One region of the Terribacillus aidingensis genome, then DNA from elsewhere that is predicted to be linked to it. Evidence: riboswitches for the same ligand, from Rfam matches in the RefSeq annotation. Region 1 holds a riboswitch; each other region holds the start of a gene.

The links. A riboswitch is a leader RNA that binds a small molecule or an ion and turns the genes downstream of it on or off. The one in region 1 is predicted to bind S-adenosylmethionine.
Region 2: it holds a riboswitch for S-adenosylmethionine, as region 1 does, so the genes downstream of both, ABXS78_RS11200 (cyclase family protein) here and ABXS78_RS06135 (acyl-CoA dehydrogenase family protein) in region 1, are expected to answer to the same signal.
Region 3: it holds a riboswitch for S-adenosylmethionine, as region 1 does, so the genes downstream of both, ABXS78_RS15360 (MetQ/NlpA family ABC transporter substrate-binding protein) here and ABXS78_RS06135 (acyl-CoA dehydrogenase family protein) in region 1, are expected to answer to the same signal.

The regions. Positions count from the first base shown of each region.
Region 1 is NZ_CP159996.1:1,127,734-1,138,679, reverse strand. It holds gene ABXS78_RS06180 (NADH:flavin oxidoreductase/NADH oxidase) at 1-83, opposite strand, end outside; gene ABXS78_RS06175 (MarR family transcriptional regulator) at 212-634, opposite strand; gene ABXS78_RS06170 (MMPL family transporter) at 761-2,953, opposite strand; gene ABXS78_RS06165 (response regulator transcription factor) at 3,059-3,712, opposite strand; gene ABXS78_RS06160 (sensor histidine kinase) at 3,713-4,681, opposite strand; gene ABXS78_RS06155 (MetQ/NlpA family ABC transporter substrate-binding protein) at 5,141-5,953, opposite strand; gene ABXS78_RS06150 (methionine ABC transporter permease) at 5,973-6,638, opposite strand; gene ABXS78_RS06145 (methionine ABC transporter ATP-binding protein) at 6,604-7,635, opposite strand; gene ABXS78_RS06140 (LLM class flavin-dependent oxidoreductase) at 7,632-9,035, opposite strand; SAM riboswitch class I at 9,127-9,229, opposite strand; SAM riboswitch class I at 9,356-9,462, shown strand; gene ABXS78_RS06135 (acyl-CoA dehydrogenase family protein) at 9,534-10,697, shown strand; gene ABXS78_RS06130 (aldo/keto reductase) at 10,725-10,946, opposite strand, start outside.
Region 2 is NZ_CP159996.1:2,104,102-2,115,047, forward strand. It holds gene lon (endopeptidase La) at 1-1,859, opposite strand, end outside; gene clpX (ATP-dependent protease ATP-binding subunit ClpX) at 2,019-3,296, opposite strand; gene tig (trigger factor) at 3,699-4,988, opposite strand; gene ABXS78_RS11185 (DUF3196 family protein) at 5,133-6,116, opposite strand; gene ABXS78_RS11190 (hypothetical protein) at 6,257-6,604, opposite strand; gene ABXS78_RS11195 (hypothetical protein) at 6,714-7,880, opposite strand; gene ABXS78_RS11200 (cyclase family protein) at 7,955-8,692, opposite strand; SAM riboswitch class I at 8,778-8,864, opposite strand; gene ABXS78_RS11205 (nuclease-related domain-containing protein) at 8,969-9,829, opposite strand; gene ABXS78_RS11210 (cell wall hydrolase) at 9,971-10,411, opposite strand; gene ABXS78_RS11215 (SGNH/GDSL hydrolase family protein) at 10,515-10,946, opposite strand, start outside.
Region 3 is NZ_CP159996.1:2,950,137-2,961,082, forward strand. It holds gene ABXS78_RS15330 (M20/M25/M40 family metallo-hydrolase) at 1-255, shown strand, start outside; gene ABXS78_RS15335 (HesB/YadR/YfhF family protein) at 296-592, opposite strand; gene ABXS78_RS15340 (DUF47 domain-containing protein) at 778-1,395, shown strand; gene ABXS78_RS15345 (inorganic phosphate transporter) at 1,406-2,404, shown strand; gene ABXS78_RS15350 (methionine ABC transporter permease) at 2,447-3,109, opposite strand; gene ABXS78_RS15355 (methionine ABC transporter ATP-binding protein) at 3,106-4,119, opposite strand; gene ABXS78_RS15360 (MetQ/NlpA family ABC transporter substrate-binding protein) at 4,132-4,941, opposite strand; SAM riboswitch class I at 5,035-5,143, opposite strand; gene ABXS78_RS15365 (MerR family transcriptional regulator) at 5,633-5,959, opposite strand; gene ABXS78_RS15370 (hypothetical protein) at 6,157-6,297, shown strand; gene ABXS78_RS15375 (glycerophosphodiester phosphodiesterase family protein) at 6,331-7,143, opposite strand; gene ABXS78_RS15380 (GlsB/YeaQ/YmgE family stress response membrane protein) at 7,406-7,657, shown strand; gene ABXS78_RS15385 (ABC transporter ATP-binding protein) at 7,842-8,966, shown strand; gene ABXS78_RS15390 (sugar ABC transporter permease) at 8,963-9,886, shown strand; gene ABXS78_RS15395 (carbohydrate ABC transporter permease) at 9,883-10,695, shown strand; gene ABXS78_RS15400 (ABC transporter substrate-binding protein) at 10,715-10,946, shown strand, end outside.

The sequences.
Region 1 (10,946 bases):
GAATACTGGCACATCGGCGGCATAACTACTCTGTTTTTCAGTTCTAGATTTTTTATTTTATAAGTACTGAACAAATTTTGCATGTTGAAAACTCCTTAGCAAACGAATTATATGCATAACACATGCATTTAATTTATCGTTTTAAAATTACCCTGTCAAATGAAAGGCATATAAAAAAAGTACCTTTTCAGGTACTTTGATTATCTACATCTTATAATTTATCCAGCAATTGCTTTAATATCCGCTCTGAATCAACTTGAGCAAAGTTAGTACTTATGACTTCATGAAACGTTTGAAGACCACGCTGCAGTTTGTTCTCCCCTAACTCTGTCATCTGCGTATATGTACCTCTGCGGTCATCTGTACACACATGTTTTTGCAATGCACCGCAGCTATCGGCTTCCATATTCCCGACCAGCCTGGACAGAGCACTTTGACTCAACCCGATTAATTCCTGCAGTTGCTGCAAACGGAGTTTTTTTTCTGGAGCTTTGGATAGATAGTACAATACATAAAACTCTCTAATTGATAAACTGTATTCTTTTTGAAGAACTGTTTCCAATTCCTTCTTTATTTTCATTTGTAAATTATCCAGAGCCAGCCAGTCATCCATGAATTCATGGGGTGTATTCATACGATATTCCACCTATTCTAATCTCGAATGCTATACATGTTACTATACTGGAATTGAAGAGGCAGCTCAAATTTATTTTATAAGAAAACAGACCATGTAAAGCTACATGGTCTGTTTAGCAAAATATTACTTAATTCGTTCAGATTCCTTTTTATTTTGTTCACTTAGTTTTTCAGACAACTTATGTCCTTCAATATCTACATTAGGAATTATCTTATCGAGCCATTTAGGCAGGTACCAAGTAGCATGTCCCATCAGCTTCATTATTGCTGGAATAAGTGCCAAGCGAACGATGAAGGCATCGAACAACACACCGAATGTCAGAGCTAGTCCCATTGACTTGATCATCGAATCTCCCGCAAAGATAAATCCAGCAAATACAAAGATCATGATCAAACCTGCAGCTGTTACGACAGGGCCACTATACTTTAGACCTGCTAAAATGGATCTGACCGGATCCTTAGTGATTGTATATTCTTCGTGCATGCGGCTAACAAGGAATACTTGATAATCCATTGCTAAACCAAACAAAATACCTATAACCAGAATTGGCAGGAATGCCAGGATTGGCCCCTCTTGCGGAATACCTAGCAAGCTATTCAAATATCCATCCTGCAAAATGAATACGGAAAAACCTAATGTCGCAGTCATAGTAAGCAGGAATCCAGCTACTGCGGTAAGCGGTACTAATAAGGAACGGAATACGATCATTAGCAAAATAAATGCAAATCCTACAATAATCACAGCAAAAATAGGTATTGCATCATTCAACTTTTCAGCAATATCAATATTGATTGCAGTCAGACCAGTAACTCGTAACTCGATATGCTCTCCACCATCATTTAAAGAAAGCTTTCTTATATCGTGAACTAGGTCTGCTGTGCCACTATCATTTGGACCTGTTTCCGGTAATACATTAACGATTGCATACTTTCCGCTTTCGTTAGGCATAGCTGGAGTTACTTGGCTTACATTATCCAATTTACCAATCTCTTCTGTTGCTCTTTGGAACTGTACTGTCTGGTCACCGCTTGTTTCGGAAGCGTCAACCAAAACAGCCAAAGGTCCGTTAAAACCTTCACCGAATCCATCTGCCAATAAATCGTAGGCTTGCCGTGCCTGATCGTCTTTTGCTTTCATTCCATCATCAGGCAAACCCAACCGCATATCGGAAGCCGGGATGCTGATTATAACCAAAATCACGATGCTGAGAATCGCGACTATTAGAGGCTGCTTTGTAACGAATCGTCCCCAGGCGTTCGAGTCAGTTTGTCCTTTTTGAATTTTAGCTGATTTACTTAACAGACGATTCTTCTTCTCTATTTTTCTGCCTACGAAAGCCAATACAGCGGGACCAGCAGTAATGGACACTAGTACTGCGAAAAGGACACTTATTGCAGCTGTAATCCCCATTGCTGCAAGGAACGGAATACCTACTACAGTCAAACCGCATAAGGCAACAATGACTGTCAGACCTGCGAATATTACTGCTCCCCCTGCCGTTCCGTTAGCCCTTGCGATGGATTCGTTAACCTCGATACCTTCCCTTACCTGCTGCCTATGTTTAGAAAAGATGAACAGCGCATAATCTATTCCAACAGCCAAGCCGATCATAACGGAGAGAGACAAACTAAATGATGTAATGTCGAACATACTTGCACCAATCAGCGTTACACCAATGCTGGCAACCAAACCAAGTAATGCGTTTAATATCGGTAATCCAGCTATGACAAACGATGCAAAGGTGATGCTTAATACAATGAAGGCCATTACGATACCAATCACCTCGGAGATTCCTCCGATTTCTACTTCAGACGGTATGATATCGCCTTTCATTGCAACTTGTATTCCTTCGTTCTCGGCAATTTCAATACTTTTTTCAGCATGTTCCAACGAAGATTCCGGAACATCGGCAGCAGCTTCTTTATATGTGATATCAGCATAAGCAACACTTCCATCTGCACTTACAGTCTGTGCTTCAAATGGATTTGCTGCAGATGCTACTTCGTCATCTTCCATTATCTTATCAAGCACGTCGCTGATTGTTTGCTGTGAAGGTTCAGATGTTAAACTCTCGTTACCCTCTGCACCAAACACAATCCTTAGCGAACCAGTATCCGATCCACTTGGGAATTCATCCTGCAATAAAGCATTTGCTTCCTCAGACGGTGTTCCCGGTATACTCATATCCCCTGAGAAAGACGGTTTTAAAAGAAATGCAGACATAAAGATGATGGCAATGAAGGCAACCCATCCTACAAGAACCGTCTTTTTATGCAATGCACTCCATTTTCCTAATCTATATAACAATGTTGACATAAAAATCTCCCTTCTCATTTTAGAACCTGAATATCTTACTCCATTCATATTAAAGGAAGCGCAAATAAAAAAAACGTACGTTTGGGCAGTACGTTTTTATAGAACCTATAATTTATTATAGTTAAGGTGAATCAAACCTGATTCAATGGCTACAGCAACCGCTTCCGTTCGGGAATCCACGCCCAATTTATTAAAGATAGCTGTTAGCCTTGATTTTACTGTCCTTTCCGAAACACCCATATCAAAAGCAATATCCTTGCTCGTCGTCCCTCTGGCAACCGCTTGAAGAATGATGATTTCCATTCGGGAAAGCTGGACTTTTTCTTTAATATGTTGCCTTTTTTCCTGATAATCCCGGATTCTCTTCATCATGTCTTCTCCTATGAGGGTCTCCCCATTCATAGCAGCATCCATAGAATGAAACAAAGATTGGAGACTGGTATCTTTCAGGAGATAACCTTTTGCACCTAAAGCAAATCCTTCTGCCAGCAATTGGTCTTCATTATAAGTTGTGAGAATGATAATAGGCAGCTTAGGATGCGTAACAGATAGCTTACGAATTGCTTCCATGCCGCTCATGACCGGCATGTACAAATCCATCAATAGTATATCGGGTTCTAGATCATTTACAAGCTGGATTGCTTCTGCCCCATGTCCGGCTTCGCCTATGGTTTTATAATTTTCATTTGTTTCTATAAGCAATTTCAGACCTTCTCTTACGACTACATGGTCATCTGCGATAAGCACTTTATACGTCATTTAATCCTCTCCATTCTCCGGAATACTGACTGTCACTGTTGTACCTTCTCCCAATGTGCTGCTAATGTGGATCTCTCCGCCTAAAATCCTTACACGTTCCTTCATACCAATTAAGCCGTAATGCCCTTGCTTGTTTGAGATTTCTTCTGCATCAAAGCCAACACCATTATCCTCCACTTCTAAACGGATACGATTATCCAAAGTGCCTGTAATAGAGACAGAAGCTTCGCTTGCCTTGCTATAACGTGCGATATTCAACAGACATTCACTAACGATTTTGGAAAGATGCTCGGTAATTTTCGGCGATAGAGATTGCACGACTGCATATTTTAAACTGCATGGTATACTTGTTGCAGTTGTAAACTGCTGCGTATTTTCGCGCAGGATGTACTCTAAGTCGATATTTTCTTCGTGTAAACGTAAGTCATCAATGACAATCCGGGAATCTGCCAATACGGAGCTGGCACCTTTCATAGCAAGTTGCGCTATTTGCTGCGCACGCTCTTGATTTCCATTAGAAAGGTGGGCATTGATTGCCTCGAGCTGCATTTTTATACCAGCAATCCCTTGTGCCAGCGTATCATGCAAATCACGAGCCATTCTCTGCCGTTCACTATACAGCGTTAGATTCTCTACTTGGTGATGTGCCTCTTCCAGTTCCTGCAGAATTTGTTGCGTTCTTATTCTTGCATTTACCTGTTTGAAGAAGATTGCAGCATAGGCAACAATTATTAAAGTAGCAGGAATAACAATAACAAAGTAGGTAAACAAATCTTCATTTGGAATAATGATGACTGATGCAATAATAGAAAGACCTGATAATATTACAAAGAACGCAACTCTGTTTCTCCCAACCATTCCTACTAGCTGACCTAAGAGCAAGGGAAACAATGCAATAATTGTTGCAGAAACGTTGTACATAAAAAAGGCACTTCCATACACAATCAACCCTTGGACACCAAAATACATCCATGCTCTCTTTGGAAGGAATCTGTTTGAAAGCCAATATAAAATGCTAAAAATAATGATCAATATACTAAATAAAGCGCAATGCAGAAAAGAACTGCCTGATACAATTTGTAAAATTAAAGAAGCAGTAAAAGTAACAAAGATCCAAATTAATCCTGGTATCCTTGCTGCGATCATATTATTGTTTTCTTGTTTTATATTGTTTTGAGTGTACACATGATTGTCCATTTTTTTCTCCTAAAGATATCCTTAAGAATAGTATGCACCATTCTAAGATGTTCTGTCTTTCCCGTTCGGGCATTTCACTCTAGAGTTTTTTCTACTTATTCTTCCGTGTAATTATACTTAAGTAAATCTGCTATGTCTGCGAAATATGGTACCTATATCATGAACAATTTCTTTAAGGTACATCTATTAAGCACAAAAAAAAGAGAAGGATCACCCTTCTCTTTCCGTACATTACTTCATCCACTCAGGCTTATGAAATTCTGGAAACTCTTCCTCAATCACCTTAGCAAACTCCTCCGACTCCACCGCTTCCTTTATATCCTGAACAAATTGCTCATCTTTATTTTCTGTAGAGACTACTACGCGGTTCTGAATGTCCTCCGGCAATTCGTCAAGTGCGAGTGCTGTTGCTAAATCGATGCCAGCTGATATAGCGAAGTTTCCATTAATAGCAGCCAAATCAACGGATTCCAATGTCCGCGGCAGCTGTGCAGCTTCTACTGGTTCAAATTTTAAATTCTTCGGATTGCTTATCACGTCTTTCTCTGTGACCCGCAATGGATCAGCATTTTCATCGATTTCAATAAGACCATTATCTCTTAGGACGGTCAGTCCACGACCAAGATTAGTCGGATCATTAGCGAGTGCAACGGTGCTTCCATCTTTTATTTCATCCAGTGACTTGAATTCATTTGAATAAATACCGATAGGTGCTGTTGGAACTGTTATTACGCTGGTCAGCTCCATGTTGTTCTCCTCGGCGAAAGCGTCCATATATACTTTATGCTGAAATAAATTGGCGTCTAGTGAACCGGTTTCCAACGATTTGTTCGGCTGCACATAATCATTGAACTCCTTTACTTCCACTGTATATCCTTTATCCTCCAGATACGGTTTTACGCCTTTTTCAAGCATGTCGCTATACGGAATTGTTGCACCTAGGACGATATTTTTATCGGATGAGGCACTGCTTTCTCCGGAACCGCAGCCAGCTAAGACTGTGATGAACACTGTGGCAAATAACAATAAAATAGCTTTTTTCATTTTCGTTCCTCCTCATAGTTCATCTTTTTGATACAACTCTTGCTATAAGATCACCTAAGTATTGAACAACTTGAACGAGTACTATCAGTACGATAACTGTAGTGAACATGATTGTATTATCGTATCTGTAGTACCCATACCGTATTGCCAAATCTCCGATCCCGCCTCCGCCTATTGTGCCGGCCATAGCAGAATATCCAATAAGACTGATAGCTGTAATGGTTAGTCCTGTGATTAAGCCCGGTTTTACTTCCGGAAGGATGATACTTCTGATAATCATCCACGGAGAAGCACCTACCGCAATAGCTGCTTCAATCACACCCTTGTCTATATCCCTGGCTGAGGATTCAACGATTCTCGCATAAAACGGGATAGCTGCAACAGATAAAGATACAGAAGCAGCTAAAGGACCTATCGTCGTATTGAGCAGAAATTGTGTGAAAGGCAGTAAAAAGACAAGCAGAATTACAAAAGGAACCGATCGAATGAGATTAATAATTAGTCCGGCTATTCTTTTTACCACCACATTTTCTAAAAACAAACCTCGGTCTGTTACAAATAATAGTATTCCAAAGGGCAGCCCAATCAAGATTGCCACAGCCAAAGCGATGGAAACCATTAGAAGCGTTTCAAGAAATGCTTGGTTCAATTCAGGCAAGATGGCGATTACGCGATCCATCATCAAACACCTCCACCTTGCTTACTTTATCTCTCAGATAAGCAATTGCTTTATTTACTTCTGCTTCATTTCCGTTCAATTCCATCACAAAAATTCCTAACGGCTTGCTTTGGATGTACTCTACTTTGCCGTGCAGTATATTGCCGCGGATCGGAAAAGCCTGCAGCATATCCGATACAACAGCATCGGCAGCAATGCTGCCTTTGAATTGCAGCCTGACCAGCTTTCCGTTTATCTCTCCCAATAATTCTTCAGGGAGATCAAAACTAAGTACAGTCTGGATAAACGATACTGTCAGAGGATTAGCAGGATCGGAGAAAATATCATAAGTGGGACCATGCTCTACCACTTTCCCATCCTGCATCACTGCACAGCGGCTGCAAATCTCCTTTACAACCTCCATTTCGTGCGTGATGACAACGATTGTCAGACCCAGTTCTTTATTTATTTTCTTCAGCAAAGCCAAAATTGATTTTGTCGTACCAGGGTCCAAGGCAGAAGTAGCTTCGTCACATAAAAGGATCTTTGGCTGATTCGCAAGTGCCCGTGCAATACTGACTCGCTGCTTCTGACCGCCGCTAAGCTGTGCTGGGTACTGATGTTTTCGATCCTCTAACCCCACTAAGGCAAGCAGCTCATCCACTCGCTGCTTTATTTGTTTTTTATCTGCTCCTGCAGCTCGTAATGCAAATGCCACATTCTCATATACCGTTTTTGAGGAGACTAAATGAAAACCTTGAAAGATCATACCGATCGACTGTCTTGCTTTTCGCAGATCCTTTGGCGACAGCTCATGCAAATTAACTCCATCAACAAAGACTTTGCCAGACGTTGGCTTTTCCAATAGGTTGATGCAGCGCAGCAAGGTGCTCTTGCCCGCTCCGCTGTATCCAACTATCCCAAACACTTCTCCAGCTTCAACGGTTAGTGTCACATCGTTAACGCCAATGATCTCCTTTCCCTTGCTGCTATATTTCTTTGTGATGTTCTCCAGTTTTATCACCTTTCATCTCCCTCTCCTGTCGGTATTTTCAGCTGGCGATAGTTAGTTGCGGGATGCCCAGCCGGCAGTCTGCTTGATTCATAGTCAAATAATTTTTCTCTCAATGTGCCTGATTTGTAGGACTGTTTATAAAGTCCCCTTTTTTGCAGAATCGGGATGACCAGGTCAACAAAGGACTCCAAATCCCCTGGTGTAACAAGATGGTTCAAATTAAAACCGTCGACTCCGGATTCTTCGAATTGGTGCTGGATGCTATCTGCCACCTCGTCTGGATTCCCGACTATCAAGCTTTTGTCAGGTGTATCAAACCGCTTCAATGCTTCGCCGACTGTCAGCTGCTTGGCTGCATCCTTTGTCAATGAGGCTGCTTTATAGTGACCGCCTTCTGTCGTTTTACCATAAGAAAACGGCTCGTCAGGATCCTTTTCCTCATATTCAGAAATGTCATAGCCGCTTGCACCAAATTGCGCCTTGGCAGCATCTGGACTCCAATGACTTGCATATTCCTGATACTTTTGCTGTGCCTCTTCTGTTGTTTCCGCTACGATGACACTCAGGAAAGAGAAAATCTTAATATGATCTGGATTTCGGCCATGCTTGGCAGCTCTCTCCCTTATATCCTCTGCATAATAACGGATGCGCTCAGGCGTGGGCCCTCCAACGAAAACACATTCTGCATGCTTGGAAGCAAATTCCCGTCCACGTTCGGATGTACCTGCTTGATAAATCACAGGTGTCCGCTGTGGGGAAGGCTCACTCAAATGTGGTCCCTCTACCTGGAAGTAATGGCCTTCATGATTGATTTCATGTACTTTTTCAGGATTCACTAATACTTGGTTTTGCAAATCCTCAATCACTGCATCCTCCTCCCAGCTGCTTTCCCATAGCTTATAAGAAACCTCCAGGAATTCATCGGCAATCTCATACCGCTCATCATGCTTGATCATTTCGGTCAAACCAAAATTCCGCGCAGCATTCGGAAGATATGACGTCACAACATTCCAAGCAACTCTGCCCTTCGTCAAATGATCCAGCGTGGAAAAACGACGCGCATTTCCAAATGGTGGTTCATATGTAGTACTTACTGTAACGGCGAAACCCAAATTCGCGGTTACACTTGCCATCGCAGAAATCAATAGCGCTGGATCATTCAGGGGAACCTGCAGACCATCCCGGATAGAAGGAGCTTTACTATTCCGGTAAACATCATATATCCCCAATACATCGGCAAAGAAGATGGCATCGAATTTACCGCGTTCGAGTAGCTTCGCCAGATCAATCCAATAATTCAAATCCTTATACTGCCGATGCCGCTTACTCTCTGGGTGCTTCCACAACCCATGCGAGTTATGCATCGCACTATTCATATCGAATGCATTCAAAATGATTTGCTTCCCCACTTTTATCCCTCCGTTTTAACAAATAAAAAGACCTCTTCTCAGATAAGAAGAGGTCTTGCTTAGTCGACGCAGGCGTACAACGTCCACTCTCTTCTCATCTTTCAAGCTAGTAGCTTGCTGGAATTGGCACAGTACTGCAGCAGTCTGTTGCCGAGGCTTCAAAGGGCCAGTCCCTCCACCTCTCTGGATAAGAAATGCTTATTGAATTAATGCCAATATACAGGACAGTCCACTGCCTGTCAATGAAGTTTTCTAAATTAAATATATAATTGACAATATTCAAATCATCACTTATATTTATGCCGACAACCGAATAAACACACTTATCTAGAGTCAGGGTAGGAACTGGTTCAACGACCCTGCAGCAACCGCTTTTCATGAAGCAAGGTGCTAATTCCAGCAGACAGACAAGTCTGAGAGATGAGAGGGAATGCCTACATAACGCCACCTCTTTCATATGAAAGAGGTTTTTACTTTACTTGGATGAGGAGAATGTTCATGCGAGATACTGCAGATAAAACAAAAGTGTTTGATCAAGTGATACAGCAAGCAAAAAGCCTTTCTAAAAAATTCAAGCAGCGTGCAGCCCATATTGATGCCAGCGGTGAGTTTCCTTATGAAAACTTCAAAGCGTTAAAAGAGAACGACTTTTTGTCACTGACTGTGCCGACAGAATATGGAGGCAAAGGATTAAATCTTGTAGAGTACTTACAAGTGCAAGAGATTCTCGCTCAAGGTGATGCTCCTACCACTCTATCATTTGGCTGGCAGCTCGGTGTTGTACTGGAAAATGCGGAAAGCAGAAAATGGGACGAACAAAGTTTTCAGCATCTATGCAACAAAATCATTCATGACAAAATTCTTCTTAATTTGGTTCAAACAGAAAACGCCACCGGCAGTCCTTCTCGAGGAGCAGCTCCAAGGACAACCGCACAACTGGAAGGTTCAAAATGGCGAATCAATGGTCGTAAATCCTTTGCTTCCATAGCTGCTGCTTTGGACTATAGCATAGCCACCGCGACTATACTTCCTTCAGGAAACAAAGGCTTCTTTTTAATTGATCATAGTTTGGACGGAGTATCTGTGGATGAAACATGGGATAGCATCGCAATGAGAGGAACAAGAAGCGATGATTTAATTTTGGAAGACGTACTAGTAGACCAGGATGCGCTGCTTGTGGAAGAAAACAAAGGCACATCCACTCCAAGAGGCTGGTACTTACAGATTGCAGCTGTTTACCTTGGTATTGCTGTTGCTGCGAGAGATTATACCATTCAATTTGCGTCAGAATTCCAGCCTGTTTCCTTGCCGGGTTCAATTAAAGATGTTCCAGAGGTTAGAAGAAAAATTGGCGAGATAGAACTAGCTCTCTTTAATGCTAGAGAAGTACTTTACGCTACAGCCAGGAAGTGGGTCGAGCACCCTGAAAAAAGATCAGAAATGAGTCCTGATTTAGCTGCTGCAAAACATATTGCCACCAATAAAGCGAACGAAGTCGTGGATCTATGCATGCGAATAGTTGGAGCCCGGAGTTTGTCTGCCGACAATCCGCTGCAGCGCCATTTTCGTGATGTAAGAGCTGGATTGCATAACCCACCTACTGATGATGCAGTAGTGTATTCGCTAGCGGATGCAGTCCTTCGGGCAGTAAAAAACTCCTGAATCCATAACGGATTCAGGAGTTCCTATTTACCAAGCATAAGCATACGGTGCTGCTCCGCCTGGACCCGGGAAAATTTCATCCAGCTGTTTTAAAACGGATTCATCAAGGTGAATTTCTAGCGCATGTAATGCACTCTCGAATTGCTCAACTGTACGCGGCCCAATGATTGGCGCAGTTATAGCTGGATTGGCAAGCTGCCAAGCCAGAGCAACATTATCCTGTGTTTCTCCTAGTTCTTCACATAGTTG
Region 2 (10,946 bases), 980 kb from region 1:
CCTTTACCTGGAGACAAGGAGACTTCTATTGATAATGTATCTCCGCCAGCAGTCGTATAAGCAAGACCTGTCGCTGCGCCAACTTGATTCTCCTCTTCCATTAAACCATACCGGAACCGTGGACGTCCAAGCAATTCTTCCACTTTCTTCGCGCTTACTGTCACCCGTTTCTTATCTTCGGAAACGATGATACGAGCAACTTTACGGCAAACTGCTGCCAGCTGCCGCTCCAAACCGCGTACCCCAGCTTCTCTTGTATAACGACGGACGATATGCTCCAGTGCTTCATCCTTCACGAGAATGTTGCCTTTCTTCAAGCCATTTTCTTTGATCTGCTTCGGCAGCAGATGTTCCTTGGCAATATGCAGTTTTTCCACTTCTGTATAACCAGCAATGCTGATGATCTCCATCCGGTCTAGAAGCGGTCCTGGAATTGAGCCTAAGTTATTCGCTGTTGCAATGAACATGACATTGGAAAGATCGTACGTCTCTTCGATGAAATGATCACTGAAGGAGCTGTTTTGTTCCGGATCAAGCACTTCGAGCATAGCTGATGATGGATCGCCTCGGAAGTCATTGGACATCTTATCGATTTCATCAAGAAGAAAGATTGGATTCGTCGTTCCAGCCCGGCGCATGCCTTGCATAATTCGTCCTGGCATCGCGCCGACATATGTCCGGCGATGTCCCCGGATTTCCGCTTCATCTCGCACGCCGCCCAATGAAATACGGACAAATTTCCGATTGATTGCTTTAGCAATGCTTGTAGCCAAGGATGTCTTCCCGACCCCTGGAGGCCCAGCAAGGCACAGAATCGGACCTTTCAAGGAATTAGTCAGTTTTTGAACGGCCAAATATTCCAATATCCGTTCCTTCACTTTATCCAGTCCGTAATGATCCTCGTTCAGTGTCTCTTCAGCATGAGGAATATCCAGATTATCTTCTGTCTGCTTCTTCCAAGGCAAAGCAATCAGCCATTCCAAATAGTTGCGAATAACAGAGCTTTCTGCAGAGCTCTGCGGTACACGCTCATAGCGGCGCAATTCCTTTTCAGCGACTTCCTTCATATGATCTGTCATATCGGAGGCTTCGATATCAGCCCGGAACTGCTCAATCTCTCCGGACTTGCCATCACGATCACCAAGCTCCTTCTGAATCGCCTTCATTTGCTCGCGCAAATAATATTCCTTCTGCGTCTTCTCAACGGATTGTTTGACACGGAGGCCGATTTTCTTCTCAAGATCCAGCACTTCCCGCTCATTCGTAATGATTGTGATGATATGACGCAAACGTTCTTTCACATCTTGCATCTCAAGAATCTCCTGCTTGTCATCCAATCGCAGTGTTAGATGAGAGGTTATCATGTCTGCCATGCGTCCCGGTTCCGTAATATCCGTCAAGGTAGCAAACGTCTCTTGACCAATTTTCTTTGAAACCTTTATGTATTGCTCAAACTGCTCCAAAAGCGCACGCATCAATGCTTCTTCCTCATTTTTCGTACCATGCATGTCTGGTCTTTCTTCGATTTCAACCATGAACTGCTTGTCATCCTCCAGGAAGCGGATGATTTCAGCACGGTATAATCCTTCTACCAATACACGCATCGTCCCATTCGGAAGCTTCATCATCTGATTGACTTTTGCTACCGTACCTATATGATGGATTTCCTCTTTCTTAGGTTCATCCAAATCCACTTCTTTTTGCGCAGCCAAAAAGATTGTTTCTCCTTCAAGCATCGCTCGTTCCAATGCATGAACGGATTTTTCCCTGCCTACATCCAAATGTAGAACCATCGTCGGAAAAATTAGCAAACCCCTTAAGGGTAAAAGAGGCGTTACCAGTGTCTTCTCTTTTTCCATCGTGACACCTCCAAATGTCTGTCTTCTTCAGTTCTTCTTAAAGTATATACACAACCACAGTACTGTACCCATACTTTGTGAAAATCAAGAAAAAAATCCCTTGCCACCAACTGTAACAAGGGATTTGCTGTACATGATCATCTGCTTGTCAGATAGAGATTATGCACTCTCTTTCGGAGATTGCTGATTCTCATCTGTTACGGTACCATCATGCAGTACAAACTTCGGACGGCCATTCTCAAGCAGTACTGTATCTTTTGTTATGATGCATTGCTTGATATCATCACGGGATGGAAGCTCATACATAACGTCAAGCATGATACCTTCCATGATGGAGCGCAGACCCCGTGCACCAGTTTTGCGTTCGATAGCCAATTTGGCAATCTCACTAAGTGCATCTTCCTCGATAACCAATTCAACCTGGTCCATCTGGAAGAGCTTCTGATATTGTTTCACCAATGCATTTTTAGGTTTAGTCAAAATTTCAACCAAAGCTTCCTCATCAAGCGGCTCCAGGCTGCCGATAACAGGCAGACGGCCGATGAACTCTGGAATCAAACCGAATTTCAATAGATCCTCCGGCAATACTTTGGAAAGATACTCGCCTTTATCAAGTGTTTGGTTGCCTTCATTAGCACCAAAACCGATAACCTTGTTGCCAAGACGGCGTTTGATGATTTGCTCGATTCCATCGAAGGCACCACCACAGATGAATAGGACATTAGTCGTATCAATTTGGATGAATTCTTGATGCGGATGCTTACGGCCGCCTTGTGGCGGAACGCTTGCCACCGTACCTTCCAGGATTTTAAGAAGTGCCTGCTGCACACCTTCACCGGAAACATCACGAGTGATGGATGGGTTTTCGGATTTACGTGCTACTTTATCGATTTCATCAATGTAGATGATACCTTTTTCAGCTTTTTCAACATCGTAGTCAGCAGCTTGAATCAATTTAAGCAAGATGTTTTCTACATCTTCCCCAACATAACCAGCTTCTGTTAAAGAAGTTGCATCCGCAATCGCGAATGGTACGTTCAGGATACGCGCCAATGTTTGAGCTAGTAATGTCTTACCACTACCAGTCGGTCCGATCATGGCAATATTACTCTTAGACAATTCCACATCATCTGAACTCTTACCGGAATTGATACGCTTGTAGTGGTTGTAAACCGCTACAGCAAGATTTTTCTTCGCTTTATCCTGTCCGATGACGTAATCGTTTAGGATATCGCGGATTTCCTGTGGCTTCGGAATTTCTTTGAACTCAACTTCTTCTTCGTTTCCAAGTTCTTCTTCCACGATTTCAGTGCACAAATCGATGCACTCATCACATATATAGACGCCTGGTCCGGCTACTAATTTACGTACTTGGTCTTGGCTTTTGCCGCAGAAGGAGCATTTAAGCTGCCCTTTTTCTTCATTAAATTTAAACATCATTTCACCCCTCGAATGTAATATCTATATATGATATCTCGAAAGATCAAACACATTCTGGATGCGCCCAGCCTTCCTTTAGCCAATCATATCAGATAACAGCAGTATTAAAAAGCAAAACACTTTTTCCAACAGTATTAGCTAAATGAACGCAGGTAAACCCTGCAAAGGAAGATTTCTCTCCGAATCAATTTGGCAAATCCTGCATACGCGAAAAAAGAGGTACGTTTTATTATGGAGTTTTTTTTGTAAAAGTCAAATCATATGTATGTAGTATATGTAAACGAAAAAGCCGTTCATGCACGTAATTCCACAGAAGGGTTAACAATACCTTCTGAAAATACGTTTTATTTTTTAGAAAAACAAGGCACAGTGATTGCTGCCTTGTTTTTCTATTATGTCTTATGCAGTTTTGCTGTTGTCTACCAATACATCGATAGCTTTTTGGAACTTCAGATCATCTTTGATAGCGTCTGTGTTGCCGCCAAGCATTTGAGTCAATTGCTCTTTGTCTGTTTGGTACATTTCAGCCATTTTTTCAAGCTCAGCGTTAACGTCTTCGTCAGTTACTTCAACGTTTTCAGCTTGCGCGATCGCTTCAAGTGTCAAGTTCGTTTTCACACGTTTGCCAGCATCTTCTTTCATTTGCTCGCGAAGTGCAGCTTCGTCCTGACCGGAGAACTGAGAGTACATTTCAAGAGTCATGCCTTGCATTTGAAGGCGTTGTTCGAATTCACGAACCATGCGATCCAGCTCTGTATCTACCATTGCATCTGGAACGTCAACTTTCGCGTTATCAGTAGCAAGGTTGATCAGCTGCTCACGTTTGTTGTTTTCCGCTGCATTTGTTTTTTCTTCTTGCAGACGGTTTTTCGTTTTTTCACGAAGCGCATCCAAAGATTCTACTTCTTCGTCTACGTCTTTTGCGAATTCATCATCAAGCTCAGGAAGTTCCTTTGCTTTGATTTCATGGATTTTCACTTTGAAGACTGCTTCTTTACCAGCAAGCTCCGCAGCATGATATTCTTCAGGGAATGTCACGTTGATATCGGACTCACTGCCGGATTCTTTACCTACTAGCTGTTCTTCGAATCCAGGGATGAAGCTGCCAGAACCGATTTCCAAGGAATGGTTTTCTGCTTTGCCGCCTTCGAATGCTTCGCCATCAACGAAACCTTCGAAATCGATAACGACTGTGTCGCCTTCTGCTGCAGTACCTTCTTCTTTGACAACCAATTCAGCTTGTCTGTTGCGAAGTGCATCGATTTCTTTTTCAACATCTTCGTCAGTCACAGTAGTATCTTCTGCTTCTACTTCAAGACCTTTGTAGTCGCCAAGCTCTACTTCTGGTTTAACAGTTACAGTAGCTTTGAAGATAAGCTCTTTGCCTTGTTCGATCTGCTCAAGATCTACATCCGGCTGTGCAACAGGCTCGATGCCAGTCTCTTCAACAGCGTTCATGTAAGCACCTGGAAGAACGATATCAATCGCATCTTGGTACAAAGATTCTACACCGAAGCGTTGTTCGAAGATTTTACGTGGTACTCTTCCTTTACGGAAACCTGGTACCTGAACTTGTTTAACTACTTTTTGAAACGCTTGATCAAGCGCTGCGTCCAATTCCTCAGGAGATAGGGTGATTGTTAAGATACCCTCGTTCTTGCCTTCTGTTCTTTCGAATTTTGCTGACATAATATTCCCTCCAACATCTATCGTTTGTTACATGTTAATCGTTCTCAATTCTAGCATAATATAAGTTATTAACTAGTACTGGTTTACAACCATCTTATTATAACATATTCATAGTCGCTTTCAACACTAACGATACGAACTCTGTCATTCCTCGGCGACAGTCAGATATTTCGCTTCCAATGTAATGATCTCTTCCATCATGGAAGCGATTCTCTGTGCTTCCTCCTCGGTAACAGCAGGCTGATCGATTTGCAGATAACTGCTTGCCAGCTTCTGCAGCGCAGCAGCCAGAACTGCACCGTCTTCTTCTGATGGAACCATTGGATATCGTACATACATATAACGTTGCAATAGCTTATACACCAGGTCGTAAAGTGATGGATTCTGCTGCTCAAGAAGATGCAAATGCTGCAGTACCTGTTCCATCCCTTCCGATTTATCGACCGTTGCCAGCTTTTCCGGGACAACTGTCATCGTTTCTTTCATCTTATGTATCGTGACTGGGAATTCGATTTCCTGCTTGACTAGCCACTCCAGTACGGCAGTCTGTACAACCGGATCTGATTCCTCATCAAGCAGGAATGCTTCCATCTTCTGTACATGCGGACTGACATCAAACGAATGGCATTTCTGGATGAGCTGCCATTGCAGGGCAACATCCTGGTCTTTGCGTGCTTTTTCGAAATTATGTATAAGCTGATCTGCAGTCGTTTGACTTTTATCTTCTGCCATTTTACGGCTTACCTTCTGCAGCTGGTCAAACGATGTCTTAAGCGGCGCCGGTATTTTCTCTGTTGCATACACCTCGTCCAGCAGCTCCACTACTTCGTCGTAGCGCCCAAGCTGGAACAGCAGTGTCAAATGAATATGTAAGTATTGCAGGTAATCCTTATCCCTGGCAGCCAGTAGCTGCAAGGACATCTCTTCCGCCTCTTCATGTCTGCCCAGCTCCATTAAACATATCAGGCGCCCTGTCAGAATTTCCGGCTGACGGTAACCATAATCGAGGAGCTGTTCAAACTTCCCAATCGCATCGGTATAATTCTTCTCCTGCAGCTCCTTCATCCCTTCCCGCTCCAGCCGCGTCTTCAGACCCGGGAACAGGACAACATTATTCTCTTTATCCATCGGCAACATCCTCATTAGATTTTCAGTTAGAGACCCAATAACAGCTATACCCTTAAATGTAACAAAGAAAACGCAGATTGCAACTTAAAAATGGCAAAAAGCTGTGAATCCATGCATCCACAGCCTCTTAATACTATTCCCTACTTTTCTTTGGGATCCTCAGACCGAGGTCTTCTGAAGGGTATAACATTGTCCATGCGGAGAGGTGTAGCATCGTCTTCCTCTTCTTCATCGAGAAAATCAAACAACCGCTGCTGCATATCACCCAGCTCAGAGGCCGTACCACTTTCATCACCTTCCAGGTCATAGATATTGCGCTTGATCTGAAGGTAAAATTCCTTCAAGGGCTTATCTGTATATTGACTCAGAAGCCGATCAGATAATGTATATTCCTGTTGCAGTTCCAGGTCATAGATGCGGACCATGAAGTATTTCCCGAAAGGAACGGATCCAATAAACCGATAACGTTTCGTCTCATCTAAATACATAGGCCACCTCCAACAAAAGTGTAGCATGTATCGACTCCCATATGCATATTTTCTCCATAATATACAGAAAACTTACATTTAATTAACTATATATAATCAAGGTGACTACCTAGAAGGAGCGGCTCCGTTCGTCCGCTGTACCTGTAACAAGAACCCCTCTTCCGGTATAAGATTCTACATGATTACCACGCAGGTATGCACCAGTTATAGGTGACTGCTCATCACCTTTCAGCCTTATCGCTGAGGCATAATTTCCGCCGCCGCAGATGGTGTTCTGTATGACCAGGAAATTCTTGATAGGGTTGCTGCGCCCAGTAGGACGGTTCTTGCTGTCCGTGTCATTTCTGCCGTCTACATGATTTGGATGAATAGCAATCCCACCACCGCATGATTCTATTCGATTATTGTAAAGAACAACATTCCGCCATGAATAAGCACGGACAGCCCATTGGAGCGTTTCCTTCATTACATTGTCTGTCACGAAAATACGTTCATGCCATCTGTCTGCTGTTGCAGAGTGTGATCCAATTGCCCTTCCCCAGCTTCCTTTTGTCTCAGACGGCCCAAAACTATTGTGATGAACCCAAATATCCTGACATGTTGTTTGGTCGAACACAGATCCTCCCCACGGGAAAACCCTGCGTGCTTTAGCTAAATCAAGCTGAATTGCTTCACTGTATGTGCGCTTTCCCCCACGGTCATCATAGCCGAGGAACTGACAATGGCGCACTTCGATATGACGTACAGCATTCAATTCGATTGCATGCCCTCCGCCATGCTCCACCAGCCGCAGCTGTTCGATAATCACATTCTCCGCATGCGCCAGCACAAAGCTAGTGCCGCCACGGTAGGCTGGGTAGTTTGTATCCCACGTTCCGCCTCGAATGATCAGATTGCCATTGCCGCGATAAGCACGCATTCGATTCCGCCTGCGTAAATTCAGCAGCATCGGTCCATGATGCTTTTTTCGGAATATAGAATTATCATCCGCCTCAAAGAACGTGTTTGGCTTGAGACGTAAAGGACGGCGCAGTGTGTAAAGTCCTGGTGGAAAGACAATATGTATGCCCTTCTTTCGATCAGCCAAGTTCAACAGCTGCTGAATACCTTTTGCATCATCATGTCTTCCATCCGCTCTGACCAGCGGGTGATCGGTTGCTACTATTGTATAAGCTGACTTTAACTTTTCATCTAAATGATTGCTTGTTCGGCTTATGTCTCGAAGCTTTTCTGCCAGTTGACTGAATACAGCTGGTAACTTCTGTTCCTTATCCATCCTGCCGCCTCCTTTTCGTGAGTATTTTACCCATTAACCGAATTGGAAACAGCTTAATCATATCGAGAGCAACTTTATGGCAATACCGCAAATGAACGAACAGGAAATCCTGACGCTTTTCCTGCTTTCGGAACGATATTAAAGATGAACGCACCTTTTTCTGGCAGCTGATCCAAGTTCGTCAGCAGCTCCACTTGATAGGAATCCTGTTCCAGCACATAATATTCACCAAGCAACGCACCGTTTTTCTGAAAATCGACTGCAGCATCCGTATCAAATGTCTCATGTCCTACCGCTTTGATATTACGTTCTTCATACAGGAATTTCAGACTATCCAGTGACCAGCCAGGGGAATGACTGTTTCCCTGTTCATCTTTATTATCCATCTGTTGCTGGTTTGGCCAGCGTGTGCTCCAGTCCGTGCGTAAAGCAACAAACGTGTCTGGCTCAATCTTGCCATATTCTGACTCAAACGCGAGAATATCATCCACAGACAATGAATAGTCATGATCTGCAGCAGCTTCTTTGGATTTATCAATTACAACAAGCGGTAATACCAATTCTTTCAGATCGAGTTCTTCTAAATATCGTGTATCCCGCACAAAGTGGATCGGTGCATCCAGATGCGTACCGTATTGTCCCGGAAAAGTAAAGCTCTGGGCGAAGAAGCCATCATCATGGGAGAATAGTGTTTCGAACTTTGCAGAATTGAATGCCGAGAAATGCGGAGACTCAGGACCAAATGTATGCGTCAGATCTACCCACTTCTTTTCTCTTAATACTTCCAACGCTTTATTCAATTCGTTTGACATAAACTATCACCTCATATAAATAGTTTAAGAGAACACAAAAAACCTCTCCTAAATAAGAAGAGGTTTGCTACATTATGTAGTCCGATTCTTATCTAGTCTGGAATTAGCACAGTACATATAGTCTGTTGCTGAGGCTTCATTGGGCCAGTCCCTCCACCTCTCTTGATAAGAGAATATTCTGTTAACTAATACTATATAGTAAAACCACTTAACAGTTCAAGAAAATTAACTATAGCTAGTTATATATTTGGCGACTGCTAACATTGCTCGAGCCCACTATCCTCTTTGATGTTCATAACAATAGACCTTCCCGCTAAATCGATTGTGATTAGCCTTGCAGAAGGCCTCTACCTTTTTAGAGACTGCGACATTACAGATGTAACATTTGGCATTGGTAGACTGTACAGCAGATGTCTCTTTATGTTTCTTCTGTTTCAACGCTTCAATATGCTCTTTTCTAATATTAGGATCCTTTATGTTCTTTTCACTTAATATACTGTGCATACGTGAAATATCTTCATCAGATAATATAGGAGAATTGCTCTGCACTCTTAAAACATTCATTTTTCTGTTTATGTACTCCGATAATTCCGTATCATAAACGATGAGATCATTCGATTGAACTTTTCTCAGTTCTTCATTCACTTTAAACGTACATCTTCTAGTAAATGAGACAATGGAAACAATATTCGTTTCCTCTTCTAGTGATAGAATCGATTTTAGTGCTTGGACATGTCCATAATTTTGATGGAAAGGATTCATCATCGGAAACTTTCCATTCACACTCCACTTCTCTCTATTTCGATCACCATATATTGTTCCGGCGTAATTTTTTGTTTCAACTACAAATATTGCCCTAGAAGTAAAAATGACGTGATCAATTTGTGAATATCCTGATTTAGCACGAGAATTAGGGATTAATACGTCACTTAAATAACGGCTGTCCTTAGGAAGTTGATCAAGCTGTATATTGATTTTATACTCTCCAAGTTCGCCAATTCTGGTTGAATTTATTTTAGGTTTCTTTGCTTTTGGTTCAGTTTTAGGCTTTTCCAATTTTACATTTGATTTCTGTGACTTAGAACTTTTACCAAACAACTTTTGAAACAGTTTAATCAGCCTCTTTTCAATTACCACATTCAATCTGCAGTTATAAAAAATATAATTATTATTATAGGATAACCTTACCATAGTTTAAATGTAATAATATGTATTAAATTAGATAAATAAAAAAAGGAACACCTTATAATAAGGTTATTCCCTTTTTCACAATTCATGTTAACCCATATAAACGCTATCACACGTCCCAGCCTGCGGCTCATAAAAACAATGGTCTTTAAATTGACCCGCAAACGGCTGGCCATACCATGTTGGAGGACATGGTGCATATGGATTAAAGTACCAAAGTGCATACGCAGCAGGCTGTTGTCTCCAGGACTTCAAATTCCTTTCTGCCAATCTTCTTTCCTGTTCACGCGCTCGCTGGTAAAACACATTTCCTTTTTGAACAGCTTCAAATGAGAAATTCCCGCCTTGTACTTGGAAGATAACATCATTGATCGATCTTACATCTGCAAAATCCAAACAGTCAGCAACCGCACGATTTACAATGACATTCCCAACAAACAGCATTCCCAGCTGCCCTTCCCCTTCGGCTTCAGCACGCATCATTCTAGCCATCAAGTCGATATCAGAACTATTGTATTGTACTCTTGCCATGTTATCACCCCACATACAGCATATGAAAAAGACCCGCTTTCATGTCATTGTATTAGAGGAGGGCTTAGTCATATGTGTGGAAGATCCATTTTTTTAGATACAATCAATTATGTTCTGCTGCAAAAAAGGCTTCCAGCCACGTATCAGCCATCAGTCTATTACCGGCGTCCGTCATATGCACACCGTCTGTTGTCAAATCCGTTTGCGCTGTTTGCAAAAAGGCGGTATGAGTCGGGACGAGTGTCGCGCCATACTTTGCAGCCAACTCCCTTACAATTTCTACATAAGGAATCAACATTTGATTTCCTTTTGATTCGTTATTTTCCTCGATAATGGTCGGCTCCATAAGGTAGAGCTCCGCACCAGTATGTTTTGTTCCAGCCAGGATCTTATCGAAAACTTCTCTGAATTCACCCGGATAAACCTGTTCCATTTTAGGCTGATCCAGCTGTCTCCATACGTCATTGATTCCAATTGAAATAGAAATTAAGTCAGGCTTTAACGAGAGCACATCTTCCTCCCATCTAGCCGCCAA
Region 3 (10,946 bases), 1.8 Mb from region 1:
CTACAGGCGGCTGAAGTTCTTGGTATTGAAGTAGAACGGGAGGAACCGCTTAGTACCGATGCAAATGTTCCGATCAGCCTGGGTATTCCAGCCCTAACACTAGGCGGCGGCGGTAACAGCGGCGGACACCATACACTGGAGGAGTTCTTCGATCCGACGGATGCCTTCTACGGACCGCAGCGAATTCTGCTTGCCCTGCTTGGAATGGTTGGCGTTAAGGATGCGACCGCTCCAATGCTTCCTATCCGAAACTAAAAAATAAGCAAGAGCCGGTACCGGCTCTTGCTCATTTTTTTCAATTATGCGGAGGATATTCATATTGGATATCGTCCCATTTACGAGAATACTTAACGCTCAAGTCTACCCCTTCAAAATACCATGCATCTGAACGTTCGACGAAGAATGTTATACCCTGTACTTCCTCACTTGTAATTGGATCATTTGGCTGTTCCGCGGAAATACCAAGTGAAAATCCTTCTTTAATGCCGCCCATCCCGCCATAGCGAACATAAAAACGCACAGCACTGCCAGGTTCAAGGTCCATTTCTTGAACAAACCAGTTTGATGCGGGCTTTGTAATGGAGATCTGCATAATTTCACCCCTTCTATACAACTATAACAAATAGTGACAAAGTGTACCTCATTCGACAAAAATCAAACGAAAACATTGATAATTATTAATAAAAAGTTTACAATCTCTAGAGGATAGTTTACAAAAAATTATCATTATATGTTCCCAGGAACAACCCTATTCAAACACCATTCGGAGGTTTTGTAATGTTCAAGAAGAAACAAGACAAATTCTCTTTGCTTTTAGCTGATATAGCAAAGAATATTGATGAGACTGCTGACTTTTTTGTTACGTATAAAGTGAAAGATGCAGCAACTTTATCCGAGTTTTCCAATAAATTGAAGGAATACGAGACAAAAGGTGATCAGCTTGTACATACGATCATCAAGGAATTGAATCATGCCTTCATTACACCAATCGAACGCGAAGACATCCTTCAGCTGACGAACAGCTTGGATGACGTACTTGATGGAATAGAAGAATTTTCTGGAATGATGGACACTTATGGTATCTATTCTTCCGATAGCTTCATCGACCAGTTTACAGAAGAAATCCGTTCTTGTGCAAAGGAAATCTTGATTACAATCGATTTGCTTTCACACAACAAACTGAAAGAAATACAAGAACATGCAATCAAAATCAAGGAGCACGAGCAAAACTGTGACACGATCTTCCGTAAATCCTTGAAACAGCTCTTCCAGAACGAAAAAGATCCAATCAAGGTGATTCAGTACAAAGAGTTGTACTACATCCTTGAAGAAATCGCCGACAGCTGTCAGTCTGTTGCGAACAATCTTGAAACAATCATCATGAAGAATTCGTGAGGCGTAAACAATGGATGTTTTATTAGTACTAACCATCTTAACCGTCATTTTCGCCCTTGCATTTGACTTTATCAATGGCTTCCATGATACGGCCAATGCTATTGCAACATCTGTATCAACTAAAGCATTGAAACCAAGACACGCTATCATTTTGGCAGCAGTCATGAACTTTGTGGGTGCCATGACTTTTACTGGAGTGGCAAAGACAATTACAAGCGATATCGCTAATCCGAATGACATCGTCAACGGATCTGTCGTTATCCTGGCTGCACTGATTGCAGGAATTGCATGGAACTTAATTACGTGGTACTACGGTATCCCGAGCAGTTCTTCCCATGCCATCATCGGTTCTCTTGCAGGCGCAGTTATAGCATCAAGCGGATTTGGAATTCTCAATGTAGAGGGATTTTTGAAGATCCTGCAAGCTTTGATCATTTCCCCGATTCTGGCTTTTGTTGTAGGTTTTATTCTATATAACATCATCAAGCTGATTTTCCGGGAAAAGAACTTGCCGAAGACAAACAAGAATTTCCGTCGCGTACAGATCTTGACTGCAGCGCTGCAATCATTTACCCATGGTACAAACGATGCCCAAAAAGCAATGGGGATCATCACGATGGCATTGATCACAGCAGGTCTGCACACAACATCTGATATTCCATTTTGGGTACAAGTTGCCTGTGCGACTGCGATGGGACTTGGTACTTCAGTAGGTGGATGGAAAATCATCAAAACTGTCGGTGGTAAAATCATGAAGATTCGTCCAGTGAACGGTGTTGCAGCTGATTTGACTGGAGCGTTCATTATTTTTGGTGCCACATATATTCATTTACCGGTAAGTACGACACATGTTATTTCCTCCTCTATCATGGGGGTTGGTGCAGCTCACCGACGCAAAGGCGTTAACTGGGGTACTGCAAAGCGCATGGTCATCACGTGGTTCATTACCTTACCGATCACTGCTACCCTAGGTGGCTTGATCTATTACATCTTAAATATTTTCTTCTAATATATAGAAAAGCACGCTTGGAATTAACCAAGCGTGCTTTTTTTAGTCTTTTCGCAATCGTCTTGCCAACACATTCCCGAATGTCTGCATTGCTTGTACAAGTATGATCAGGATGATGATAACGACATACATAACGACAGGCTCGAAGCGCAAATGCCCATATTGATATGCCAAATCTCCAAGACCGCCAGCACCGACTAAACCAGCCATTGCTGTGGCTCCGATCAATCCGATTGTTGCGATTGTTAAACCTAGAATCATCGTAGAACGTGCTTCCCTGATGATTACACTCCAGATTATTTTACTAGTCGATATCCCCATCGATTCATATGCCTCGATAACACCTTTATTCACTTCCAGTAGCGCAGATTCCATTAAACGCGCTATATAAGGAGCTGTATAGACAACAAGAGGAAGGATAACACCTTCTACGCCAATTGTGGTTCCGACCAAAGCCCTTGTCAGAGGTAAAAGCAGGAATAAAAGGATGATAAAAGGAATGGATCTGATTACGTTGATGATCGTATTCACGATTGAATAAAATACTCGATTCTCTGCTTGGCCGCCTTTTCTTGTCATGACCAGCAAAATACCTAGCGGCAGTCCGATCACGATTGAAATAGCTAATGAAATACCTGTCATCAGCAGCGTTTGCCAAAACGCCTCGGTGATGTCTGCACCCCATTCTGTCCAGAACTCAATCATGACGCCACCTCCTCAACCGTTACTTGCTGCGACTCCAAGTAAGAAATTGCCTTCTCCACTTCTGCTGGATCTCCTTGCAAATGGATAAGCAATTTACCAACGGAGCTGGCTTTCAGCTGATCAATTCCACCTGCCAGTATACTTGGAACAACATCAAATTTCTTTGTGATGGCCGCAAGGAATGGCTCATTGGAAGCTTCTCCGATAAACGTCAGTGAAACGAGACGCCCTGTAGCAGAAAGTCCTTTTTTCACGCTGTCCGGTACTTGGAAATTCGCATCATCAAAGACAAATTTCCGGGTCTGCGGATGTTTCGGTTTGGTAAAGACATCGATAACAGCGCCTTCTTCCACCAGCTCTCCATGGTGCATAACACCGACACGATCACAAATACGCTGGATGACATCCAGTTCATGTGTAATCAGGAAAATGGTGATGCCAAGCTCCTTATTCACTCGGAGCAGCAGTTCAAGGATGGAAGACGTCGTATTCGGGTCCAAAGCACTTGTTGCCTCATCACTTAACAGCACTTCCGGTTCTTGCGCAAGTGCTCGCGCGATAGCCACTCGCTGCTTCTGGCCACCAGATAATTGAGCCGGATATACATTCTTCTTTTCTTCCAGACCTACAATTTTCAGATACTTATCAACACGTTCCTTGATTTCATGCTTCGGTACCTTACTCAGCTTGAGTGGTCTAGCGACGTTTTCGTATACTGTTGCAGTCGTCAGCAGATTAAAATGCTGGAATATCATACCGATTTTCCCTCTTGCTTTACGAAGCTGCCACTTCTTAAGCTTCGTGAGGTCTACACCGTCGATGAATACTTCGCCCTCAGTCGGACGCTCCAGTAAATTGGCACAGCGGATCAGGGTACTTTTCCCTGCTCCGCTGAATCCGATGACGCCATAGATTTCACCTTTATTGATTTTCAAGGAGACGTTTTTCAACGCCTCCACTTTTTTCTTGCCAGTGGTAAAGGTCTTCGATACATTTTTTAGTTCAATCATACTGCTTCCCCCTTACCAGCTTGGAACAACGGATCCTTGGAATTCATCTTCCACAAACTGTTTCACTTCATCAGATTGGTAGATTTCTTGAAGCTTCTTCACAACCTCATCTTCCGTGTTCGCTGATCTTACAACAAAATAGTTGGACCAAGGATTGTTTTCTGATTCCTCTGCAAAGATTGCATCATCATTGATATTCAAGTCAGCACCCATCGCAAAGTTCGTGTTGATTGCCGCTGCTGCTACTTCTGGAAGCTGTGCTGGAAGCTGGGAAGCATCCAATTCAACGATTTCCAGGTTCAGTGGATTTTCTACGACATCTTTTGCCGTGGCAGAGTTTTCTGCTTCTGGATCAACTTTCAATACTCCAGCTGTCTCAAAGAGCTTCAACGCACGATATTCGTTGGCTGGATCATTCGGTACAGCGATCTTGTCGCCTTCCTTCAATTCAGAAATATCCGAAATCTTATCTGTATAAATACCCATTGGGAACGTTAGCGTCTTAAATACTTCTTTCAATTCATAACCTTGGTTCTTTACTTGGTCTTCTAGGAAAGGAAGTGTCTGATAGCTGTTCGCATCAAGGCTTCCATCATCCAACGCGCTGTTTGGTGTGTTGTAATCATTGAATGTTTTGATTTCGACATCGATACCTTCATCTGCTGCTAATTCTTTTACTTTTTCCATTACTTGCTCATGCGGTCCGCCGCTGACGCCGACCAATATTTTGTCATTTGCCAGTGCAGCAGATTTGTCATTGCCGCATGCCGCTAAGAATAATGCCAATAATCCGATAAGTCCAAAGCTTAAGATTTTTTTCATGTTGCTCTCCCCTTTTTCTTCGCTGTTATCAACTACAATAAAAAAGCGCCTCTCTAGAATAAGAGAGGCGCATGGTATCCGTATGCACTCATTCTCTTATCTCTCAGTACAGCTGTTCGCCGTCTGCAGGAATTAGCACCTAGATCATCGATCTGGTTGCCGGGCTTCATAGGACCTGTTCCTCCGCCGCTCTTGATAAGAATTTCATTATACATTTGTTGTTGATCTGTTTGTTACTTTACCTTCCAAACTAGTTATTGTCAATATAATTTTAAAATTTATAGAAAAATCAATCTGTTTTCTTGTATTATGATTGCTGGAGAGTATGCAGGCATTCAACCCAGTCTAAGAATACGAGAATATGACTGCATATCTTTAAAACAAACGATTGATCAAGCTGCAATTGCCGACAGAAGTCTACATTTATTCTTTGTGAATCACTTTGATAATGCTGTCTACTAATTGATTTATGACGAATTCGGCAGATTACCTTTTAGTTGTATATGCGTTTTGAATACTTTACTTCACGTATCCTATTTTTCATTAAAATTATTTAAACTGGCTAGATCACAGCATGTCAGAAAGTAATCCATTGATTTATAGAGTAGACTTTTTTGACAAAATAAAAAGCCGGATGATAACCATCCGGCTCTCCTGTGTACTAGGCCTCCCAACACATACGTACACACACTTACTCTCTCTGTATACCAAAGCGGGCGTTGATCTGCCCTCGCAGCATTTGCTGGCGGCTTTCTCGTTCCGCTTCTTTCCTCTTGTCTCTTAGCATCTGCTGACGAATTTCGAAGGTTTGCACACCCTCTTCCCTTTTGTTGGCGATCTCGATCAATTGCTCTACATCCGAAAAAGAGTACTTGCGATTTCCCTTCGCTGAACGTTCAGGAAAAATGAGCTTGCGTTCCTCGTAATAACGAATTTTGCGTTCAGTCAGACCAGTCAGCTCGCTCACAATACCTATTGTGATTACTTTCCTGTTCTTGTAAGAAGGCTCGTTACTCATCTGTTCACCTCATCACCATGTGCTGTTACTCCACATTATACCGTATTTATCCATTCATCCTAGTGTTGTGTGAGGAAACCTAACAAACAACAAAATAGTTCGTCAGCATCGCTAACATGTTTGATGCAAAATTATTCGGCTATAAGTATACTGAGCGTAACAGTAAAAAGGGAACATCAGAAAGGAGCGTCAAGCACGTGGCACATGATCAGGAAGCCCTTGATTTAGCCAAGCAAATCGTAGAACTCGACCTGAAGCGTGACGAGTGCTGGGAGGATCTTGCTGCACTTGCAGGAGACAGAGCATTCGAACTGCTTCGGCTCGTTCAGAATAGATAATATGAAAAAGGAGACCTGTAAAAGGTCTCCTTTTTATTTCACATAATTTGGGTAGTCTGTAATGATTCCGTCAACACCAGCTCGGATTAAAGGCTGGACTTCCCCAGGTGCCCGTACTGTCCATGGCATAATTCGCATTCCACGTGTATGGATTCTGCCAACTAATGTATCATCCTGTGTGACGTTTGTAAAATGCGTATTTACATAGTTTGCATACGTAGATATTTTATCAAGTTTACGATTTGTGAGGTCAGCACTTCTTGACGTCAATACACCAAGCGGTACATGCGGCAACAGCTGGGAAAGATACGCAATTGATCCAAAATTGAAGGATTGCAGAATCACTTCCTCATAAAGAACATTAGCCAAATCATATTTTTCCAGCAGTTCAGCTGCAGCTTCCTCTATTCCATCATAAAGCTCTGGCGATTTTAATTCGATCAGGAACTTTGTTTTTCCTTTATACCTTCTTATTACATCCTCTAACAACGGGATTCGCTGACCTTCATACACCGAATCATATCCAGCACCTACGTCATATGACTGTAAGGCGGCAAACGTAAGATCCTTCACGTACACGGCCTCTTCAGGAGCATCGACAGCTGTGCGATTTATAGATGTATCATGAATGACGACAAGCTGACCATCCTTGGACATTTGTACATCCAGTTCGATAAAATCGGCTTGCATCTCTACAGCCAGATCAAAAGCAGCGATTGTATTTTCAGGTGCAAATCCGGAAGCGCCGCGATGAGCGATGACAGGCAGTATTCCATTTTGCATGTACTGACTATCAAGCGACCTTGTAGTTACGGACTCATACGATGGATTAATCTGATTCATCATTCGGATCATCTCCCTGTAGTTATCTGGATTGTAATCTTTGTTCTATGCAGAGTACATGAATTGGACGGTGATCTTTGTTATCTTCTTGACTTTAATATAGCGACTTTTTATTAAGCAGATGTTGAGCTGCTGTGTAGAATGATGCAGCTTATCTTAAGAACGTGTAAACATGCCACAAAGCTTAGATGTTTGTAATCTTGTAAGATGGGGAATGCTATTATCACAACACATTAAATCACATCATTGTTTGGAGGTAGGTATTATGAGTTTCATCTTATATCTAATTGTTGGTGGTATTATCGGCTGGCTGGCAGGCTTGATCCTTGGACGTGACGTTCCAGGTGGTATCATTGGTAATATCATTGCAGGTATTATCGGGGCATGGCTTGGCGGACTTATCTTCGGAGACTTCGGTCCTGACCTCGCAGGTATAGCAATCATCCCTGCTTTGATCGGTGCCATTATCTTCGTATTTGTATTAAGCCTAATTCTACGCAAAATGCGTAGAAAGTAATGGAACACAAAAGGACTTGCAGGCAATATTGCCTGCAAGTCCTTTTTTTGTGCCGGGATTGTATGAGCTTTGTAAAATAAACAGTCATCTCCCTCTTTTCTGTAAACGCTTTTTCACCCACTCTTCACGTTAACTCAATTTTCACTCGTTATAGTATAGATGAATTCGCAGAAAGGAGCAGATTATGACACATGTATGCTTGGCTGGTTTGAAAAAGTCTTACGATGGCAAAAAAAATGTTATTGAACAAGTGGACCTGCAGCTGGAGCAAGGCGAGTTCTTCGTGCTTGTCGGTCCTTCAGGTTGTGGAAAAAGCACTATTCTCCGCATGATAGCTGGCCTGGAGCCGATAACGGGCGGGGAATTGTTTGTGAATGGCAAGAAGATGAATGATGCACCACCGAATAAACGGGATTTATCCATGGTCTTTCAGAATTATGCATTGTATCCGCATTTGAATGTGGAACAAAATATCTCCTTCGGCTTACATACAAAAAAAATTTCACGCGAGGAACAACGACGCCGCACTCTCGAAGCTTCCGACATGCTCGGATTAGCTGATTACTTAAAACGCAAACCACGTGAGCTATCTGGCGGCCAGAGACAGCGTGTCGCCCTAGCCCGCGCCATTGTAACACAAGCTCCTCTTTGCTTGATGGACGAGCCATTATCAAATCTGGATGCGAAACTGCGGACGCGGATGCGTTCGGAAATCCGGCAGATACAGCGGAAGCTCGGGATTACGATGATTTATGTTACACATGATCAGACCGAAGCAATGACGATGGCAGACCGGATGATGATCCTTCATGAAGGCGAAGCGATGCAAATCGGCAAACCGCTTGATATCTATAATAACCCTGCCAATACATTCGTAGCATCATTTATCGGATCACCTGCCATGAATGTAATGGAAGCTGACGTTTCTCCAAGCGGTATTGTTCTATCACCAAATTGCACCTTACCTAACCCAATGAAAGGCAATGTAAAAGCAGCAAGCAAGAATGTCCAGGTCGGTATACGGCCAGAGCACATCCTATTTGCTGCTCCAGAACAAGCCGATGCTATAGTAGAGGTCGTTAATACTGAGATTCTTGGTACAGAAACGCTCATTACTTTCATTCTGGATGAATCCAATGAGCAGTGGATTGCCCGATGGAACGGACAATGGCAATTCTCTGTCGGAGATCGGATTCCGATTCGTTTCGATTTGGATGCCATCCATCTCTTCTCAAAAGACAATGGACGGATTCTATGGGCAGCTAATGATGGACAACCGAAGCAGACAGCCAGAGAGGTGCTAAGATGAACGCTTCCCGGGATTTACAGTCTGTTCGACCTCAGGAAAGCGCGCCAAAGCGGAACCTATTTTCCTTTCTGGAGGGCTGGCTCTATTTGCTTCCTTCTATCATTTTGTTCGGCGTGTTCGTTTTCTACCCAATGTTCCGAACCATATACTTGAGTTTCTTTTTAGCTGACCAAATGGGTCCATTCGAATTCGTCGGATTGGAAAACTATCAGTATATCCTAAGCTCTGACAGTTTTCAGAGCAGCGTAAAAGCTACCATTCTTTTTGTGCTGTACACAGTACCCGCAGGCATCCTGCTCGCTCTTTTCCTGGCTTTGCTGACAAATGAAAAGATCCAAGGAATCGGCATATTCCGTACATTGTTTTCCTCCACAATGGGGATGAGCGTTGCAGCATCCAGCGTCATTTGGATGTTCATGTATAATCCTTCAATCGGCGTATTCAGCAGAATTGCCGAGTGGCTGGGCTTTCCGGCCGTACAATGGCTGCAGGATCCCGACTATGCCTTGCTTGCAGTATCATTATCCACGATTTGGATGAATGCCGGCTTCGCATTTCTGATCATACTTGGAGGATTACAGAACATCGATACACACCTATACGAGAATGCAAAAGTGGCGGGAGTAAGCTATATTTATCAGCTTCGCCGAATTACGCTGCCCATGCTGTCCCCCACTTTATTCTTTATCGTGACAGTATCGTTCATCAATGCCTTTCAGACATTCGGACAAATTGACATCCTTACAAAGGGCGGACCGGTAGAATCAACCAATGTAATCGTCTATTCCATCTATAAGGATGCCTTCATCAATAACGATGTCGGCTCTGCGAGTGCTCAGGCAGTCATCCTGTTCTTCTGCGTCCTGCTGCTGACAGCACTGCAGTTTAAGCTTGGCGAGAGGAAGGTGCATTATCAGTGATACTCGCAAAGCGTATCAGCCTTTATGCGGTCCTGATCATCTGTGCCATTATCATGATGTTTCCAATTTTCTATGCTTTCAGCATCTCGTTCATGGATGGCGGGGAAGTGATGGGCGGCCAGCTTCTTCCTAGCAGTCTATCGCTGGATAATTACGTCGAGGTATTTCAAAAAGTGCCGCTTCTAACCTACTTGCTCAATAGTTTCGTCACATCAGCCATTGTTATGATTGGCCAGCTGTTAGTCAGCAGTTTAGCCGCCTTTGCCTTTGTTTTCATGAAATTCAAAGGTAGGGATTTCGTCTTCTTCTTGTTCATTTCGACCATGATGATACCTTGGGAAGCAACGATGGTACCGAACTTCATGACCATACAAGGTCTAGGCTGGACAAACAGCTATCTTGGTTTGACAGTTCCGTTCTTTGCTTTGGCATTCGGAACCTTCCTATTGCGCCAGCATTTCAAGACAATACCGCAGGAACTCTACGAAGCTTCTCAGGTAGCTGGTATTTCAAGATTCCGTTTCTTCTGGAATGTCATCCTGCCTGTCAGCCGGTCGAGCTTAATCACCTTAGGTATTTACAGCTTTCTTACCAATTGGAATATGTATCTTTGGCCGTTGCTAGTAACAAATACGGAATCTGCAAGAACCGTTCAGATCGGGCTTAAACAGCTGCAAGCACAGGAAATCGCATCTGACTGGGGTATCGTCATGGCCGGTGTCGTCATCGTCATTCTGCCTACACTGCTGCTGTTGTTCGCCGGACAGAAAAAACTGCAAAAAGGTCTCACGCAAGGTGCAATCAAATAAAATCGAAAGAGGTTATATGATGAAAAGACTATTAGCTGGTTTATCTGTTTTATTTGTACTGTTCCTCACTGCTTGTTCCAGTACGGATTCTGCGAGCGGTACGACTGAGGATGGCAAGACTGAAATCATCTTCTGGCATGCCATGGGCGGAGAATTGGAAGCAAGTGTCAATGAAATCGTAGACGAATATAACAGTTCACAGGATAAATATACTGTAAAACCAGTTTATCAAGGTTCCTATGAGGAATCTT